Regions from separate parts of the Thermosinus thermophiluss DSM 23256 genome, predicted to be linked through region 2. Evidence: riboswitches for the same ligand, from Rfam matches in the RefSeq annotation. Region 2 holds a riboswitch; the other holds the start of a gene.
What was found. A riboswitch is a leader RNA that binds a small molecule or an ion and turns the genes downstream of it on or off. The one in region 2 is predicted to bind S-adenosylmethionine.

Region 1: it holds a riboswitch for S-adenosylmethionine, as region 2 does, so the genes downstream of both, BLQ99_RS06115 (YezD family protein) here and BLQ99_RS07825 (vitamin B12 dependent-methionine synthase activation domain-containing protein) in region 2, are expected to answer to the same signal.

Annotation. Positions count from the first base shown of each region.
Region 1 is NZ_FNBU01000007.1:103,773-112,760, forward strand. Features, by position in the region: gene BLQ99_RS06075 (CaiB/BaiF CoA transferase family protein) at 1-497, shown strand, start outside; gene BLQ99_RS06080 (DUF3870 domain-containing protein) at 554-874, shown strand; gene BLQ99_RS06085 (DUF401 family protein) at 953-2,167, opposite strand; gene BLQ99_RS06090 (AzlD domain-containing protein) at 2,221-2,544, opposite strand; gene BLQ99_RS06095 (AzlC family ABC transporter permease) at 2,534-3,265, opposite strand; gene cysK (cysteine synthase A) at 3,609-4,547, opposite strand; gene BLQ99_RS15035 (hypothetical protein) at 4,918-5,094, opposite strand; gene BLQ99_RS06110 (YezD family protein) at 5,151-5,342, opposite strand; gene BLQ99_RS06115 (YezD family protein) at 5,361-5,525, opposite strand; SAM riboswitch class I at 5,610-5,706, opposite strand; gene BLQ99_RS06120 (hypothetical protein) at 5,921-6,439, opposite strand; gene BLQ99_RS06125 (glycoside hydrolase family 73 protein) at 6,500-6,961, opposite strand; gene BLQ99_RS06130 (transcriptional regulator) at 7,353-7,961, opposite strand; gene BLQ99_RS06135 (putative bifunctional diguanylate cyclase/phosphodiesterase) at 8,333-8,988, opposite strand, start outside.
Region 2 is NZ_FNBU01000010.1:93,536-102,523, reverse strand. Features, by position in the region: gene BLQ99_RS07830 (homocysteine S-methyltransferase family protein) at 1-2,356, opposite strand, end outside; gene BLQ99_RS07825 (vitamin B12 dependent-methionine synthase activation domain-containing protein) at 2,371-3,024, opposite strand; SAM riboswitch class I at 3,107-3,209, opposite strand; gene BLQ99_RS07820 (IS110 family RNA-guided transposase) at 3,478-4,779, opposite strand; gene BLQ99_RS07810 (ParA family protein) at 5,218-5,979, shown strand; gene BLQ99_RS07805 (ParB/RepB/Spo0J family partition protein) at 5,972-6,868, shown strand; gene hydF ([FeFe] hydrogenase H-cluster maturation GTPase HydF) at 7,153-8,379, shown strand; gene BLQ99_RS07795 (aminotransferase class V-fold PLP-dependent enzyme) at 8,452-8,988, shown strand, end outside.

The sequences.
Region 1 (8,988 bases), on a different contig from region 2:
CGTCCATCACACCCTTCTCATCTTTTACGGCGAAAGACGGATACATTATTGTAGGCGCCGGTAATGACCGGTTGTGGGAACGCTTATGCAATATTTTAGGTCGTCCTGATCTGATTAAGGACGAACGCTTCGACACGAATGCCCGCCGAACGGCTAATGCAAAAGAACTAACTACGATCCTAAATGAAATATTTAAAGAAAAAACAATCGCTGAATGGTTGACCGCTTTGGAAGAAGCCGGACTTCCTTGCGCGCCGATCAATACTATTGACAAGATCGTGAATGATCCACATATTCAGGCGAGAGAGATGATAGTCGAAGTTGAACACCCGGTAGCCGGTAAACTCAAAATGCCAGGAGTTCCGGTAAAGATGTCGGCGACCCCCGGCTCAGTAGAATTTCCAGCTCCGCTTTTGGGGCAGCATACCTATGAAATTATCAGAGAAGTATTAGGGTGGGACGATACAAAAATCAGTCAGTTTTTCGATGGCAAGTAATACTAGCTTTTTCAGAAAAGGCTAATTCTCTTTACGCTCTCTGATACGGAGGCACTATGGTAAATGAGAACCATATCTTATTTTCCGGATATGCTCGACTGCCATCAGGAACTGTTTCAGGCAAAATCTATGGAGTAATGGCCTTGGTTGTTTTAATTGACCGACAAACAGATGTAATAGTCGATGCTGACTGTACGCTGTCAACACCAATGTCCGCACAATTTGTATCGCGTCTATTAGTCGGCAAAAGCCTGCGTAATGGCCCGGAGAATCTTATTCAACTCATCGAAAAATTTTACCAAGGGAGCGCGAAAAAAGCAATTATCACGGCAATACGTATAATATATGACAAGTATCTGGCATATATTAACCGCTGAGGTCATCACTTCATACTAATCTTCCTGCAAGAATATATGGTAAAAACGGCGGTAACGGCCCATTACCGCCGTTTGGCGTCAACCCCAAAGGCTGATGACGCCATATGTCGCCGCAACCATAATGATCTCCAAAGCCAGTATGGGGCGAAGCGACTTAAAGAAGTCGGATTTAAAATAGTCGAGTGTAACAAGTAAACAAAGATGCGCCGGGGACAGCATATGCCCGGCCGTGCCCATGACAAAGCAGACTGTAACCAAGGTCAGGTCGCCGGGCGACAAAACGGCGATAAAGGGGAAGGTCATAGCGACAAATCCCTGGGAAGTTCCGGTAAGGAGTCCGCCCAAAAAAGCAATGATCCCTACGACAACTGCGGCGGGGACAGCAAGGCTGTGAAACAGGGCGGCAATATCGTCAACTACGCCTGCTTGCCGCAACATATTTTGGAAAAAAAGGATGCCAAGGACACCGAGTAGCAGATTGCGGTCAAAAGCATGAACAAGCATCCCGCGAACAGCGGCCTGACTTTGCCGCAGGATGACGCTCATGGCGGCTACAACTATTGCCATGGATATAGAGGCGTCCAATCCAACGAAAACAACCAGAAGCAAATTGGCTAAAATAGGGCCGACGGCCAGCGCGACATAGCGGTAAGCGCAAGCATCGGGGCAGGGACCGGCCGGGGCAGAATTAAGCGATGATTTGCCTTTTAACGGCGAGATAAAGGTCAGCCAGCCGATAGTTATTGATAATGCCGTTAACCAGGCCATGTGCGAAACCAGCGTGCCCAGCGGAATGCCGGAAAGATTACTGGCCAGCAGCATCCCGGTAAAGATAGGGTTGGTAAATTCCCAAACGTGCCGGAACCAATAATTAATGATCGTTTTGGTTTCGGCGGAAAGACCGTATGACTTGCCGGCGTTTTCTACCAGCGGGGCCGAAAAAATAGCGCCGCCCAAAGAAGGAAGGAAGCCGAGAAAAGCCGGCATCATGGCTAATAGATAACGGTCGCTTTTGAAGACTTGCCGGGACACTGACATAAAACCATCAATCGTCCCGCTGGTGCGAAGCTGATATTCCAGGCACATCACAAAATACAGGGCAAAAATAATTTCCCAGGTGCTATGCGCCGTTAGCGTTGCGGTTATAGCCATTGTCAATTTGGATAGCTGCGGACCTGATGCAAAAAAGAGAACGGCCGAACCGGCCAACATGGCATAGCCCATTTTTATCTTTCGGTTAAGAAGAATAACAATTACGGCGAGCGTACAAACAATCGCTAGTACGGAAAGCATAAGCCAGCTACAACTCCTAACTTGATAATAATACTTATAAAAAAATTAAAGATTTAAAAAAACAGCCATCGCAGTGCCAGCATGGTTCCCATACCAGTGGTCAGTGTCACAACAATATTACGGCTTTTATATGCGACAATCGCTGCAACAATACCTGCTAACAAATAGTGGTTGTGAAAAGATAGATCGAGCTGCCCTTTCGGCAATACCAAAGACGGCACAATCAGCGCCGTAAGAATGGCTGTGGGAATGTGTTTTAACCAGCGCTCCAGCCAGCCGGGAATTCCCGTTTGCCTGAACAACGCTACAGAGCTAAACCGGGTCGCAAATGTTACCAACGCCATACCGACTATTATCGCAAAAGTCTCAAGATGCACGCTTCTTGTCTCCTTCCATCAGCCCCCCGATTATCGTTGCCACCAGGCAGGCCGCGATCATGTACCATTTTCCGGGTAGATATAATGCTCCCGCCACAGCGATAAGCCCGGCGATTATGCAAACCGCCACACTCGTCCGGTCCGTTAACCTGGGAAACAACAGTACCAAAAAAGTGGCGGGCATCGCAAAATCCAATCCCCATGCCAACGGGTCGGGAATGTAACTGCCGACAAAAACTCCTGCCACCGTTGACAAGCACCATGTGACATACATGAAAAGACTGACTCCCAGATGATAGGAAGGATTATATCCTGCCTGATAAATGCGGCTGACGGTTATGGCGTAAGACTCATCGGTCAGTAAAAAAGAAAGCAGCACCTGCAGCGATAAAGGCTGTCGCACCAGATATGGCGCCAAGGAAGCCCCCATCAGCAAATGGCGTAAATTAACCAATAAGGTTGTAAACACAATAATGCCCCAACCGGTGATGCCGGCCCCGATCATTGTAATGCCAATAAACTGGGCAGCTCCGGCAAACACTAAGAGTGACATCATCACTGTTTCCAGCGGTGTTAGCCCTGCTGTCAATCCCATTACACCACAGGTAATGCCAAAAGGTATAACACCTACCATAATTGGCCCGGCGTCCCTGGCGCCTTGCCAAAATTGCGGCATTGTCAAACCACGTTCCGTTACCTGCGCGGTTCTTGCATTATCCACACTGCTGACCTCCTATCGCGAAAATATCCAAAATGTAAAATTACATCCGAACATTGGCAATACCTGCAAACAAATAAAATAATCGAGTAGAGTAAGGCCCTGTAATTTGCTAAGGTCTGGCATACTGTCGCATAACAAAATGAAGCATAAAATGTCGTTTTTGACACCTTATGCTTCCTAAGCTCAGTCATTTTCTCAATTCAATTATTTCCGAGGCATTTTCCAACGGTTCGCTGCGTCTTCTTATCCGCTAAATAACCGTCATGATCCATATCTTGGGTAACTCAATAAACGAGCCGCATTTCTTCTGAAATATCTCGCACATAATCGCTATAAATATATGCTACAGTTCTTCCTGGAAAAGCGCCGTCGAAAGGTACCTTTCCCCCGTGTCGGGCAGCAACACCATGATGGTCTTTCCGGCATTCTCCGGGCGCTGAGCCACTTGGGTGGCGGCAAAGGCTGCGGCGCCACTGGATATGCCGACAAGCAGCCCCTCGGTCTTTGCCAGTTCGCGGGCGGTGGCAAAAGCTTCCTCGTTCTTGACTTTGATAATCTCGTCGATTATTTTCACGTTAAGGACATCAGGCACGAAGCCGGCGCCAATACCCTGGATTTTGTGAGGACCGGGTTTTCCGCCGGAAAGAACGGGCGAGTCGAAAGGTTCAACGGCGACGACTTTGAAAGAAGGTTTACGCTGTTTTATTACCTCCCCGACACCGGTGATAGTGCCACCGGTGCCAACACCACCAACGAAGATGTCTACCTGGCCGTCAGTGTCGTTCCAGATTTCTTCCGCAGTCGTGACACGATGGATTGCGGGGTTGGCAGGGTTCTTAAACTGCTGGAGTATGAAAGAATTGGGTATTTCAGCCGCCAGTTCCTCGGCCCGGCGTATGGCCCCCTTCATTCCTTCCGCCCCTGGCGTGAGCACCAGTTCCGCGCCCAGCGCCTTGAGCAGGTTACGCCGCTCGACACTCATCGTGTCCGGCATGGTAAGGATAAGCCGGTAGCCTTTGGCAGCGGCCACGAAGGCCAGGGCTATGCCGGTGTTCCCACTGGTCGGCTCGATGATAACGCTGTCCTTATTGATAAGTCCCTTGTCTTCGGCGTCCTTGATCATGGCGTAACCGATGCGGTCTTTGACGCTGCTCAGTGGATTGAAGTATTCCAGTTTGGCGATGAGCTTGGCGTTTAGTCCCTTTGCTCTGTTGTAATTCCCCAGTTCCAGAAGCGGGGTGTTGCCGATGAGATCTGTCAAGTTCGTCGCTATTTTGGCCATTTTTGTTTTCCTCCTAAGCTTTTTGTTTATTCTCAAGGTCAAGAACTTGGTTCATGCTGCCAGTGCGGTAACCGATGACCGCGCTGCCCAGCCACTCCGACCACGGGCAGCAGGATCTACCGGGAACAGCGGTATAGTTGGTCCGTGACTAAGAGTAAAAAACAAAGCTGAGATAAAAGTCCCGGTGGGACTTTACCTCAGCCTTCAGTCTTACTGATCAGCTCAGAGTTATTTACTTGTTTTTAAGTTTACCACATGTAGCCATTGGTGTCAACGTGCTCTATTTTAGCCATGGCGCAAACAAATCATCAAGCAGATCGCGCGGGTCCTCGAACCCCACGCCATGCAGCTATATTCTTAGCAAAAGCCGTCACTTCTTCGGGTGCCAGCCTTGGAGCTGCCTGATCTCGCCCATTACCAGGCTGTATGTGCCGCACTGCTTCGCTGAGATTGGGGTACCGGGCTCTCCCTTGGCACGGTTCATCGCCGCACCTTCGCCGTTGCGGCGCAGCGCCTCACCCAGGTTTGCGCCGCAGACGAATGGCACCTGAAAAGCGTGATTGTTTATATGAAACTAATTGTAGTCTTCTGATTGGCCTGAAATCAGATGCCGTCGCCGTCCACACCTTCCAGTCGCGGTAGGCGCCTTTTCTCGGTTCTATCGATCTGGGTCACTTTCCCGTCTTTTATCTGAATGACCACTTGCCCGTACTGAAGACCGCTGAGAGCCTTGAGAATTTCCGCCCTGACAGCCCCGATCTTAAAATCGCTTACCCCGTTTGTTTTCGCGTCCATCTCGCTTCCCCTTTCCCATCAGACCAGCCTGATTTTCTCGTTTATTTCGATCTGGATGACTCTCCCGTCCTGAACGATGATCGTGATTGAACCGTATCCTACTGTGCGGATTGCCGCCTCAATCTTTTCCCATACCCGGGGTGGCAGGTTGTCGGGTGTATTCATGTTACTGCTAACCGCCATGGCCATTTCCTCCCTACTCTTTGTTAATCGGTCAGCGGCAAACAAAAAATCCTTTCCGAGGAAAGGAATGTTAGTATACCTCTCCTCTCATCTTCCAGGATTACTCCTGCTGGAATTAGCACCTTGCGTTGCCGGTTGCCGGGTGTCATCGGGCCAGTCCCTCGACCTCTCTGGATAAGAGTGACTTATTTGGTTGTTTTAGATATTAACACGCCGATATAAACACTGTCAATAGCCATATTCCATCCCAATTGTTCCGAATGTATCGCCACGCCTCAACAATTGCGCGTTTCCGACTTGCCGCTATTGTAGTCTTTAATAGTTTTTTATGACCTCTTGCGCCTTTTTAAGGTTCCTAAAGCAGCCGAAACCACCGAGTGAAACCTAAGGGGAAATTATTTCATTATTGGAAACTGCACTCCACCAGCCACCGTCTTCCGGTCTCCGTAAACCCACCAGCTGACCGATTTCCACAGTTGCCCATTCACCTGCGCTGCCGGACCGTTCATCGACCAGCCAACGCCAACATTCAGCGTAGGCTTAGGGGCGGTAATATTAATACGAATTTCAGTTTCTTCAGTAACAACCAGTTTGCCTTTTTCAAACTTAGCTTCTTCTTTAACCTCGGCAGGGACTTCAAACTCCTTGCCGTTTACTTTTACATAGACCTTACCCTGCCGCTTCTCGAATTGGACGTTTGTGCGTTCTTGCTGGCCTGTTTTGGGATCCGTTTCTTTAGGAACGTAAACGATTTCCCGGGTACTGGTATTTTGTCCCTGGATATATACAGCTTGCGGCTCACTGGGTTTTGATGGTTTTCCGTCCAAGTTCACGCTGATTTGCGGCGTCTGTTGCTGCTTGGGGAAAAACTTTTCGCCCACCCAATGATTAGCAAAAATACTGCCGGCGGCCACAATGACCGCCCGCAGTATATACACAGCTTTTCGAAATTAGTATGCAGATCAAACATCACTTTAGGCCGCTTGCTCGTCGTAACACGTCAGGTCGTTCGCCCTGATCGTCGCCAGCACCTTATCCGCATACTCCGGGTCCGTGGCATATATTCGTCCCATCGTACACACAAACTGCTCAATGTCATGCGTTTCTTGCCATATGGCCAGCGCGTCAGCGTATGCCGGCTCCTCAGTCATTAGCACGCACCAGTCCTCCACGGCCTCGTCCAGACTGGCGTAGTCCTTGAATTCGTCATTTATAGTTACCCATTCGCCGTTAATATACTCCTGTGTGGTGATGGTTATTGACTTGTCACCAGCAACGGCCTTGCGGCCAAAAAGGTTATACTCGCCGATTGTATACCGCCCCCAGCCGCTTTCCAGTGCTCCCTGGGCGATGCAGACGCTGGCAGGCAGGCCGTACTTGCGGCAAACACGTTGAGCTACGGGTCCCAACCAGGCAATAAACTCATCGGGTGTCACCAGTTTTCCCCCTTATCATACGGATTTTTTCCCTGTTCGCTATTAGCCACACTATCTACAATATATTTTATGACTGCAAGGGGCCCAGCGGCCCCAAATACTGCTATGCCGTCCCAGCAACTTTTTAGTTCAATTTTGCATTACTGCGGGCATTCCACTAGTAGCCTACAACCCAAAACAAAAATAGGAGCAGAAACGCCCCTATCAATGCCTGATGATGTATTTTTGCATGCGATTCATGCTCAATGCCGCACTCCCTGCCAAATAAAAACAGCCACCTGCATGAAAAGCGTTGCAGCACAGCCGACGCGTTGCGGAAAGGCCATCTTCAACTTCTGCCGCGTTTTTCTACCGTGTCGACGAAATTCATACTGCAGAAAATAGTAGTTGCTTATTCTTTACTCAAAGAGTGTTTGGTGCGCATCTCATCACTGCACACTGGACAATAGTCGTGCGTAAATTCCGCTTCAGAATGCGTTTTTAAATACTTTTCGAGGGTTATCCAATTGCCCTGTTCGTCACGAATACGATGGCAGATCGAGCAGATTGGAATTAGTCCCTCTAGCTGAGTAACAAGGGATACATCTTCAGTAAGCACGATTGCCATTCGCTTGTTTTCATATAGTATTGGGGCTGCCGTCACCAAGAGGGTTAGCCTCTTGACCTCACCATCTTGGATAACATTAAAAATACCTTTGTTGCGAGATACAACTTGTCCGTTTAAAGCTTCGAGTACACTTTTACGCAACACGCATCTCAAACAACCGGGTGATCCTCCGCAACCCTCAGGACCACGAGCGTTAACGCATCTCAAGACCTCTCCACACTTTTGCAGGTGGGCTTCTTCTTTGGAAATACAAAAAAATTTTATGGCTGCGTCATTGATGCACCGTACTCTAACTTCGTTATTTACAATCATTACAGCTAGCGGCATAGTCTTGATGAGAAAAGCCGCAAGGCTGGCATTCAACTCACTCGACAGATCTAAGCATTCCCGCACTGTTTCCCATACCACCTTATACAAAATTGTTTCGACCAATTCATTGCGATTGTAATTACTTTGTTGTATCCATTCACTTTTTTGTTTAATTAATTACGTTGCTGACCAAATCTCTTTAAATTTGGTTCATCTACTCATTAACACATGAGAATGTATTTGGCAATCCAAAAATGCAGATTTCGGCAATTAAGTAATTATTCATCCATCCGCATAAACTTGACAAGGAGCCTCTGCGGGTATGATATTTAGGCTGCGCGGCGTTGCTTAGGCAACACCGCTAGAACAGCCAATCATACCCGCCCCTCCATGCAAAGTTTATGCAAACTTTGTTCAATTTCGGCATTTTATACGTGCAGATTTCGGCAGCCAAACTATGCAAAATAAGTCTGCCATAAACATGAGAAGCTAATTTTTAATATGTCATCAATTGGACGAGGCCTACCAAAGAAATATCCCTGCCCGAAATCAGTCCCAATTTCCTTTAAAGTTCGCCATATCATCTCGGTTTCGACAAACTCCGCAATTGTTTTTTTCCCCAAAGTGTGGGCTACCGTATTAATGGCTTGTACTAAGGCTTTTTGAGTTAAGTCACTATCCAAGTTCCTTATAAACGACCCGTCAATTTTGATATAGTCAACAGGTAGCATTTGGATATGTGTAAACGAAGAAAACCCTACGCCAAAATCGTCCAGAGCAAATTTGCATCCAAATTTTTTGAGGTGGCTAATCCAATGCCGGGCCTTTATTAAATCTTTGACTGCCGCAATTTCCGTAATCTCAAATCCGATTCTCTCAGGCTTTATTCCTTTGTTGAAAAGACCAAATTCAATAAAGTCAAGTAACTCATCATCACCTACACTTGAAGGCGAGAGGTTGACAAAAATGGATAATTCAGGATTTTTCATCAATGCTTCCATAGCAGCATTAATGACCCATCTGTCAATTTGACTCATTAGACCAAAACGCTCCGCAGTAGGAATAAACTCATTCGGGTAAATAATTCTTCCATCAGAATCCAAGATTCTTA
Region 2 (8,988 bases):
TTACTTTGTTGACCGCATCGACGCCGTCGGCGGCATAAGCATCGGCGCCAGCCTGGGCGGCGTATTCGGCGGTCAGGACGGCGCCACCGACGATTGTTGCGGCCCGGCAGCCGGCTGCGCGCAGGGCGGCGATGGTAACGTCAATCTGGGGCATGGTGGTGGTCATGAGGGCGCACAGGCCCACTACGTCGGCGTCGTGCTCGCGGGCCGCCGCCACAACCACCTCCGGCGCTACGTCTTTGCCTAAGTCGATGACGGTAAACCCGCTATTTTCCAGCAGGGTGGCGACGATATTTTTCCCCAAGTCGTGGATGTCGCCCTTGACGGTGGCGAGCACTACCGTGCCCCGGCTGGCGGCATTGGGCGGCAAGGTTGTTTTGATTATTTCAAAGGCGGCCCGCATGGCTTCGGCGGATAGCAGCACCTGGGGCAAAAAGCAGCGGCCGGCGCCAAAGGCTTCGCCCACTTCGTTCATGGCCGCCGTCAGCGCCCGGTCGGTAATGTCCAAGGGCGAATAGCCCGCCTGCAGGGCGGCCTGGACCGCGGCCGTGACAGCTTCTTTTTCGCCGCGGATGACCATCTGGCGGATTTGGTCGAGCTTATCGCCTGTTTCTTCCGCTGCCGGGTCCGCCGGTGAAGGCGCCGCCGCGCGCCCGTAGCGTTCGCTGTAGCTTTTGCCGTTTGCGTCATAACCCAGCAGGGCGCCTGCGGCGGCAAGCATGTCCTGCATCAGCGGGTCATAAGGGTTAAGGATGGGCGCGTCGAGTCCGGCCGCCAGGGCCATGGCGCAGAAGGCGGCATTCATCAGGTCGCGGCGCGGCAGACCGTAGGAAATATTGCTCAGGCCGATGACGGCCGGATAGGCGAAATGCTCCCGATACAAGCGCAAGGTTGCCAGTGTTTCCCGGGCGGCCTGTCCCTCGGCGGCGACGGTGAGAACCAGGGCGTCAAGGAGTAAATCCTGGGGGCGCAGGCCGGCCTTGAGCGCCGCCTCAACAATTTGTTTGGCCACGGCCAGCCGCTCGTTGGCCGTAGCGGGTACGCCGCCGGGAGCGACGGGGAGGCACAGGACGGCGGCGCCGTATTTTTTTGCCAGTGGCAGGAATGTTTCCAGCCGTTCCGGTTCGGCGCTCACGGAATTGACCAGCGCCCGGCCGGGGAAGGCTTTCAGCCCGGCCTCCAGGGCAGCCGGGTCGGTAGTGTCGATGGACAGGGGAACGTCGACCAGCATGGACAGCTCCTGTACCGCCCGCCCCATGGTCGCTGCCTGGTCAATGCCGGGCACGCCCATATTTACATCCAGGACGGTGGCGCCGGCCTGCACCTGGGCGAGGGCGTCTTTCTTGACGGTCAGAAAACTGCCGGAGCGGATTTCGGCGGCCAAGGCTTTGCGCCCGCTGGGGTTGATGCGTTCGCCAATAATAACCGGCGGGTGGCCCGGCCCCAGCCAAACGGTGCGGCTGCGGCTGGTGAGGGCGACGCCTTGTCTTACGGTCCGGACGGAAGTACCGCTGCCGCCCAGGTGACGGATGGCCTCAGCCATGGCCCTGATATGCTCAGGCGTGGTGCCGCAGCAGCCGCCGATATAGCTAGCGCCGGCCGCAATCAGGCGTGGCGCCCAGGCAGCCAGTTCCGCCGGACCCATGGGAAAGTGCGTTTTCCCGTCAACCAGTTCAGGCATGCCGGCATTGGGCTGGACGCTAACGGGTCGGCTGGTGTGGGCGGCGAGGGCTTCCACCACCGGCACCAGTTGGGCCGGACCGAGCGAACAGTTGGCGCCGATGATATCGGCGCCCATGGCTTCCAGCACGATGGCGGCGGTGGCCGGGTCGGTGCCGGTGACCGTACGGCCGTCGGCACCAAACGAGAGCTGGCAGATGACCGGTTTGCGGGTGGTCTGTTTGGCGGCCAGCAGCGCGGCGCGCATTTCCTGAAGGTCGATAATGGTTTCGATGATTATATAGTCGACGCCGGCGGCGTCCAAAGCGGCAATCTGCTCGGCGAAGACATCGCAGGCCTCGTCAAAGGAGAGTTCGCCGAGAGGGGCGATGAATTTGCCGGTCGGGCCGACGGAACCGGCGATTTTGGTGTGGGGCCCGGCGGCCGCGCGGGCCGCGCGAACGGCGGCGGTATTGAGGCGGGCAACGTCGCGGGCCAGGCCGTAATGGGATAGTTTAACGCGGTTGGCGCCAAAGGTGTTGGTTTCAATGATGGCGGCGCCGCTTTCAACATAGCGGCGGTGGATGGCGGTTACCACCTCCGGCCGCTCGCAGTTCCAGGCTTCGGGACATTGTCCCGGCGTCAGTCCGGCCTGCTGCAGCATCGTGCCCATCGCGCCGTCAAAAAGATAAATCATCGTGGCTCATCCTTTCACTGTGATGATGTACGCCGGGCCAAACAATTGGGCTGGCCGCAGGTAAGGCAGACATTGCCGGCGCAGGTCGGCTGCCCGTTTGGTTTGCCGGGTTTAAGGCCGATAACGGCCGTCACCGATTTGCGCGGGATCAGCATGGACGAAGCGGTTACCGTAATGCCAATCGCGCCGCCGCCGGCGAGGGCCACGACGTGCTGCTGCACGGTGATGTCCCAATCGCCGTAGCCGGGACTGTACCGCTTGGTCGCGGTCATTCCCTGATGGGCCGCTTCCCGGTTAATCAGCGCGTTGACCTGGTCAGCCGCTGCTTCCACCGCCGTGGTGCCGGCGGCATCCAGAAGCAGCGCCGCGGCCGCGTCGCCTTGGCGAAAGCGGCGGGAGATTTCCGCTTCGATGGCTTCACCGATGGTGACGGCCAAGACGGCTACTTGTACGGATCCGGCCAGGTGGTTGGCAATATTGGCGCCGCTAAGCCTAAGGGGAGTAGGCGCGAGAATGACGCCGTCGGCCGGTGAATAGGGATATACCTGCCAGATCCCGCGCGGCACGGCCAGGACCTGAGCGTCAAGGCAGGCCTGGCGGAGCAGAGCGTCGGGAAAGCGGGCCGCCCGGGCCAGGCCGGCATACCGCCGTGTTTCATTAATATCCACTTTGGTTAACTGAGCGTTATATACAGGCGTACCAAAAACCCCCTTTCCAAGAGGAAAGGGGGCGCCCGGTCGCAGTCCTTTCCTCTTATCTTTCAGAACCATAAGATTCTGCAGGAATTAGCACCAAGCGCAATGCCGGTTGCCGGGTGTCATCGGGCCAGTCCCTCGACCGCTCTGGATAAGAGTATTCACGTTATGATAGTTTTTAACTATATCAGAAAGTATAAGTTTTTAACCGCAAAGTTCGCGAAGAGCGCGAAGTTGCGCTAAGTATTTTTTGGCGCGGCACGCGTCGCGCCCGATATACCCTTTGCGTTCTTTGCGCCCTACCCTGAAAACGATGTGTGCCAACAGAGCTGACATACCCCAATTTTAGGCAATAGTAAACTAAGCCTGTACAAATCTATTTTTTGACAGGCCTGGTGTACAAAAGAAAGCTGATTTTCTAGTGTATCACCCTGTCATTGAGAACTCTTTAACCTCTTCGCCAATTATTATCCGAATACTTTGGTCGCTAATAATGAATTGAACATCGTCGTCCAGTTTCTTTATGTTTTTGACAAGGTTTACTAAACTTTTTATTTTGCTACGACGCATTTGTTCCGACAAATAGTTTTCCCCAAGGTCCTTATATGGTTCCTTGCGAATCAGCATGTGATATATGGCTACAATGATTGCATGCGCTACTGCTACCGCAGCTCGTTTCTTACCTCTTCTGGCTGCTATTCGATGGTATAAGGATGATAAATAACAGTTTTTCATCCGCGCTATAGTATGTGCTGCCTGAACTAGTTGCGACCTAAGTTGCGGATTGCCCGGTTTAGCTTTCCCAGATCTTCGCTTTCCGGCACTTTCGTTATTCCCTGGAGCTAGTCCGGACCATGCGGCTATATGCTTGTCGCTTGGAAACCGGCTCATGTCAAGTCCTATTTCTGCCAATATTACTTGGGCAATCCGTTTCCCTATTCCAGGGATTGTATCTATTAGCTCCAGGGCTTCCTTAAAATTTTCGTCTTCTCGTTCTATTCGCTCCATCATCAAGTCTAGTGATGCTATTTGTTTATCTAAGGCTTCAATAGCTTCAAGTTGGATCTGGATTAGAGTGCGAATATCAGGGCTTACTATTCCGTCTAGGGCAGTTTCAAGTTCTTCCTGGGAAGCACTCAACCGGCCACGGGATAATTCAGCCAGTTTTTTCGGGTCGTTTACACCGGCAGCAATTGCTTTGATGATTTCTTTAGCCGTTACGCCGTTTATATCGCTTACCACTGATGATAATTTTATGTTGCAGCCTTCCAAGAATTTTTGCAGCCTCTGAATTTCTCGGGCACGTTCCTGAATTTTTGCTGTGCGTAACCTCGTGATTTCGCGCATTTCCCGTTGCCTACGCTCGGGAATGAAGCTTGGTTTTAGTAGTCCATGGCGAAGAAGCGAAGCTATCCACTCGGCATCCTTAACATCGGTTTTTCGTCCAGGTACATTTTTAATGTGTTGGGCATTGACTATTATCGCTTTTATTCCTTCGGCTTCCAGAACATTGATAACCGGTTTCCAGTAGACACCGGTGCTTTCCATTGCTACAATTTCCACTTCATGTTTTTTAAGCCAATCGGCAAGTTTATGCAGCTGTTCTGACGTAGTGCCGAAACTGTTGCGTCGCATTTTTTCATTTACCAAGGCACAGGCTTCAATTTTACGTTTGTGAATGTCTAACCCGCAACACCGCTCATAAACTACCTGGACATTATTACTCATTCTAATTCTCCTTCTGCGGCCTTATTTTGCGACTGGTGCAATCATCTCTAGGGATGTATTCTACCCTGCGTACTCTCCAATAGGAGGTGACAGTTAGTGATGCACCAAATGATTGAGGACAATCTTTGCGTCAGGCTCAAAGCGCTAGTGCGCAACGTCCTTTTGTCGCCCAGCCGCAAGCTAAATATTCGCCGCAGACTATCCGTTTTCATGCCTTTGTGGTGCCAATTTATTGGCATGATTATCTTTGCGGTTTTTTTCATCATAGAATATTTTCCCAAGCGGTGTCAAGGGGGAGCGGAGCCGTGGCGAAATTATTTAATTATGTAAACTACATTTTATCGGTTTCCGAATAAATTTTTGCAGGATATTAAGAAAAGAGCGTTGAAATGAAAGGAGAATTTTGGATGCTATTTTGTATGCTCTGGGGTGAAAAAATTGGGCAAAATTATTGCCATTGCCAACCAAAAGGGCGGTGTCGGCAAGACGACCACGTCGGTAAATTTGAGCGCCTGCCTGGCCGAGCTGGGGAAAAAGGTGATGCTCGTCGATATCGACCCGCAGGGTAATTCGACCAGCGGGCTCGGGGTCAATAAGGCCAGCATTAAGCACTGCGTCTATGACGCCCTGATCAACGATGTCCCGGTCGAAACCCTGCTGCTGCCGACCGAAATCCCTAATCTAGTGCTGCTGCCGGCTACCATCCAACTGGCCGGCGCCGAAATTGAACTGGTATCGGTTATGTCGCGGGAGACGAAGCTGAAGCGGGCCCTTGATAAAGTGAAATATAAATATGACTATATAATCATTGATTGTCCGCCGTCGCTGGGGTTACTGACCATTAACTCCTTAACGGCGGCCAATTCAGTTATCATTCCCATCCAATGCGAGTTTTACGCTTTAGAAGGATTGACCCAACTGATGAATACGATCAACTTGGTCCAGAAAAACCTTAACCCCATCCTAACGCTGGAAGGGGTGGTGCTGACGATGTTTGACGCTCGGACCAATTTATCGATTCAGGTTGTGGATGAAGTCAAAAATCATTTCCGCCATAAGGTATATCAGACCATTATTCCCCGCAATGTGCGGCTAAGCGAAGCCCCCAGTCACGGCAAGCCGGTCATCAAATATGACCCGAAATCGAAAGGGGCGGAAGTTTATTTTGACTTAGCGAAAGAGGTGATTGGCGATGACTAAGGCCCGTGGCCTGGGACGCGGTTTGGATGCCCTTTTTCCGGCGACGCCGGCCGGTGGCGATGAGCCGGTCAATGAAATTGCCATAAAAGAAATTACCCCCAACCGGTTTCAGCCGCGGCGCACATTTGATCCCGAGGCGCTCGAAGAACTGGCGCAATCAATCCGGCAGTACGGGGTCGTGCAGCCCATTGTCGTCCGCAAGACCATGAACGGCTATGAGCTGGTAGCGGGCGAGCGGCGGTGGCGGGCTTCCCAGCTGGCCGGCCTGAAAACCATTCCCGCGGTCGTACGGGATTATACCGACGCGGAGATGACGGAAATCGCCCTTATCGAGAATCTGCAGCGCCAGGATCTAAACCCCATTGAAGAAGCGAATGCTTACCGGCGGTTGATGGACGAGTTTGGCCTGACGCAGGAGGAAGTGGCCCGCAAGATTGGCCGCAGCCGGTCGTTGATTGCCAATATGGTGCGGCTCTTGAACCTGGCCCCGGCGGTCCAGGAGCATGTTTCACGTGGAACATTGACAGTGGGACAGGCCAGGCCGTTATTGGCGTTAGATAAAGAAGAATTGCAAATTGAGGCGGCTGAGACGATTATCGCCGAAGATTTATCGGCCCGCGATGCGGAGGAATTGGTTAAACGTCTCAGCAGTGCACCGCGCAAGAAAAAGCAGCCGCAGCCCGAGAAAAAAGAATTTTTTGTGGCGGAAGCCGAGGATCGCTTAAAACTGCTCCTGGGGACGCAAGTAAAAATCAAGCCAGGCAAGCTGAAGAGCAAGATTGAGATTGAGTTTTACAGCATGGAAGATTTGGACCGTATCCTGGACATTTTGTCCGAATCGCACCAGCAGGCGGCCGCTACCCGCCGCCGGGGACCAATCGTTGTATAAGAATAATTGTTTCATGTGAAACATTGAATTGGGTAAGAAGAAAGTGGCAAGTGGAAAGTTAAGAGGAAGAGAACCGTGGAGAAAATGAAACCGTGAAGGATTTTTATGGTTTTCTCAGCGCGATGCGATCGCGCCGCTGCGTCCTCGGCGGTTCGAATAATTACCGTAACCATTTGCGTCCTTAGCTTCCTTGACGGTTTCAGTAAAAGGCGCACCGGCGTTTTTGTTCACATTAATTTGTGTTGGCAAAAGCGACCAAACAGGGAATAATAAGGAGGATATTTATGCAGGACACACCTCGGGGAGCAAGATTGCACATCGCCATCTTCGGGCGCCGAAATGCCGGCAAGTCCAGTCTTATTAACGCTTTGACCAATCAAAATATCGCCCTTGTCTCCGATGTGCCGGGGACGACGACTGACCCTGTTTACAAAGCCATGGAAATACTGCCAATCGGCCCGGTGGTCATTATTGATACGGCCGGCATCGACGATGAAGGCGAACTGGGAGCGCTGCGCGTCGAACGCACGCTACAAGTTCTCAATAAGACCGACTTGGCCCTGATGGTGATCGACCAGGCGGCGGGTGTATCCGACTGGGAAGAAGGGTTGGTTGCGGAACTGAAAAAGCGCAACATTCCGGTCATCGGTGTGGTGAACAAGATTGATATGGGCCAGCCGGCGGCAGCGGAAACGTTGAATTGGACCAAACGGTTAGCGATACCGATGGTGGCCGTGAGCGCTAAAACCAAGCAAGGGGTGGAAGAGCTCAAGCGGCAGATGATTAAACATGCACCGGAAAACTGGGAAGGACCGCCGATTCTCGGCGACCTGATCACCGGCGGTGATACCGTCGTGCTGGTAACGCCCATCGATTCGGCGGCGCCCAAAGGCCGGCTGATTCTGCCGCAAGTACAGGCCATCCGGGATGTTATTGACCAAGACGCCATCGCGGTGGTGGTCAAAGAGACGCAGCTGGCGGATGCTCTCGCCAATTTAAGGCAGCCGCCGCGGCTTGTTGTCACCGATTCGCAGGCTTTTAAGCACGTGGCGGCCGTCACGCCGGACGACGTGACGCTCACGTCATTTTCCATCCTGTTTGCCCGCTATAAAGGCGACTTGGAGACACTGGTGGCCGGCGCCAAGGCGATTGACGGGCTGAAGCCGGGCGACCGCGTCCTTATCGCCGAAGGCTGCACCCATCACCGCCAGAAAGATGATATTGGCACGGTGAAAATACCCCGCTGGCTGCAGCAGAAAGTAGGCGGCGAGCTCAAGTTTGAATGGGTGAGCGGCGGTAATTTTCCGACCGATTTAGAACAGTACCAGCTGATTGTTCATTGCGGCGCCTGTATGCTCAACCGGCGGGAAATGCTGTACCGATTGGCCGTGGCCCGGGAAAAAGGCGTTCCCATTGTCAATTACGGTGTCCTGATTGCCTATGTCCACGGGATCTTGCCCCGGGTGCTCATGCCGTTTCCGGCCGCGCGGCGGGTTTTAGACGGTAAGTAAATATAAAAGAGCGGGTAAACAATTATATTTTCTAATACAACGACAAGTAAGTTAGCGGAAAGAGAGTTTGCCATGATCTATCTTAATAACGCGGCAACCAGTTGGCCTAAACCGGAAGAGGTTTACCAGGCGGTAGATGGCTGTCTGCGCCACCTGGCCGGCAATCCGGGCCGGGGCGGCTACGGCGCCGGACACCAGGCCGACCGCGTCCTGTACGAAGCCCGGGACGAATTGGCCACTATCTTTGGGGTGGCCGACCCCAGCCGGATTGTTTTTACCTACAATGCCACCGATGCGCTCAACATGGCCCTTTTTGGGTACTTACGGCCAGGGGACAAGGTTGTCACCACGGCGATGGAACATAACGCCGTGGCCCGGCCGCTGCGGCAGCTTGAAACCATGGGGGTTGACCTGACCATCGTCCCCTGCGACCAAACCGGCCAGCTCGATTTGGCCGCCATGGCCGCCGCGCTGCGGGAAGGGGTGCGGGCGGTGGTCATGTGCCATGCGTCCAATGTTACCGGTACGATAATGCCGGTGGCCGCCGTCGGCAAGCTGGCGACCCGCTACGGCGCCGCGCTTATTGTTGATGCGGCCCAGACCGCAGGG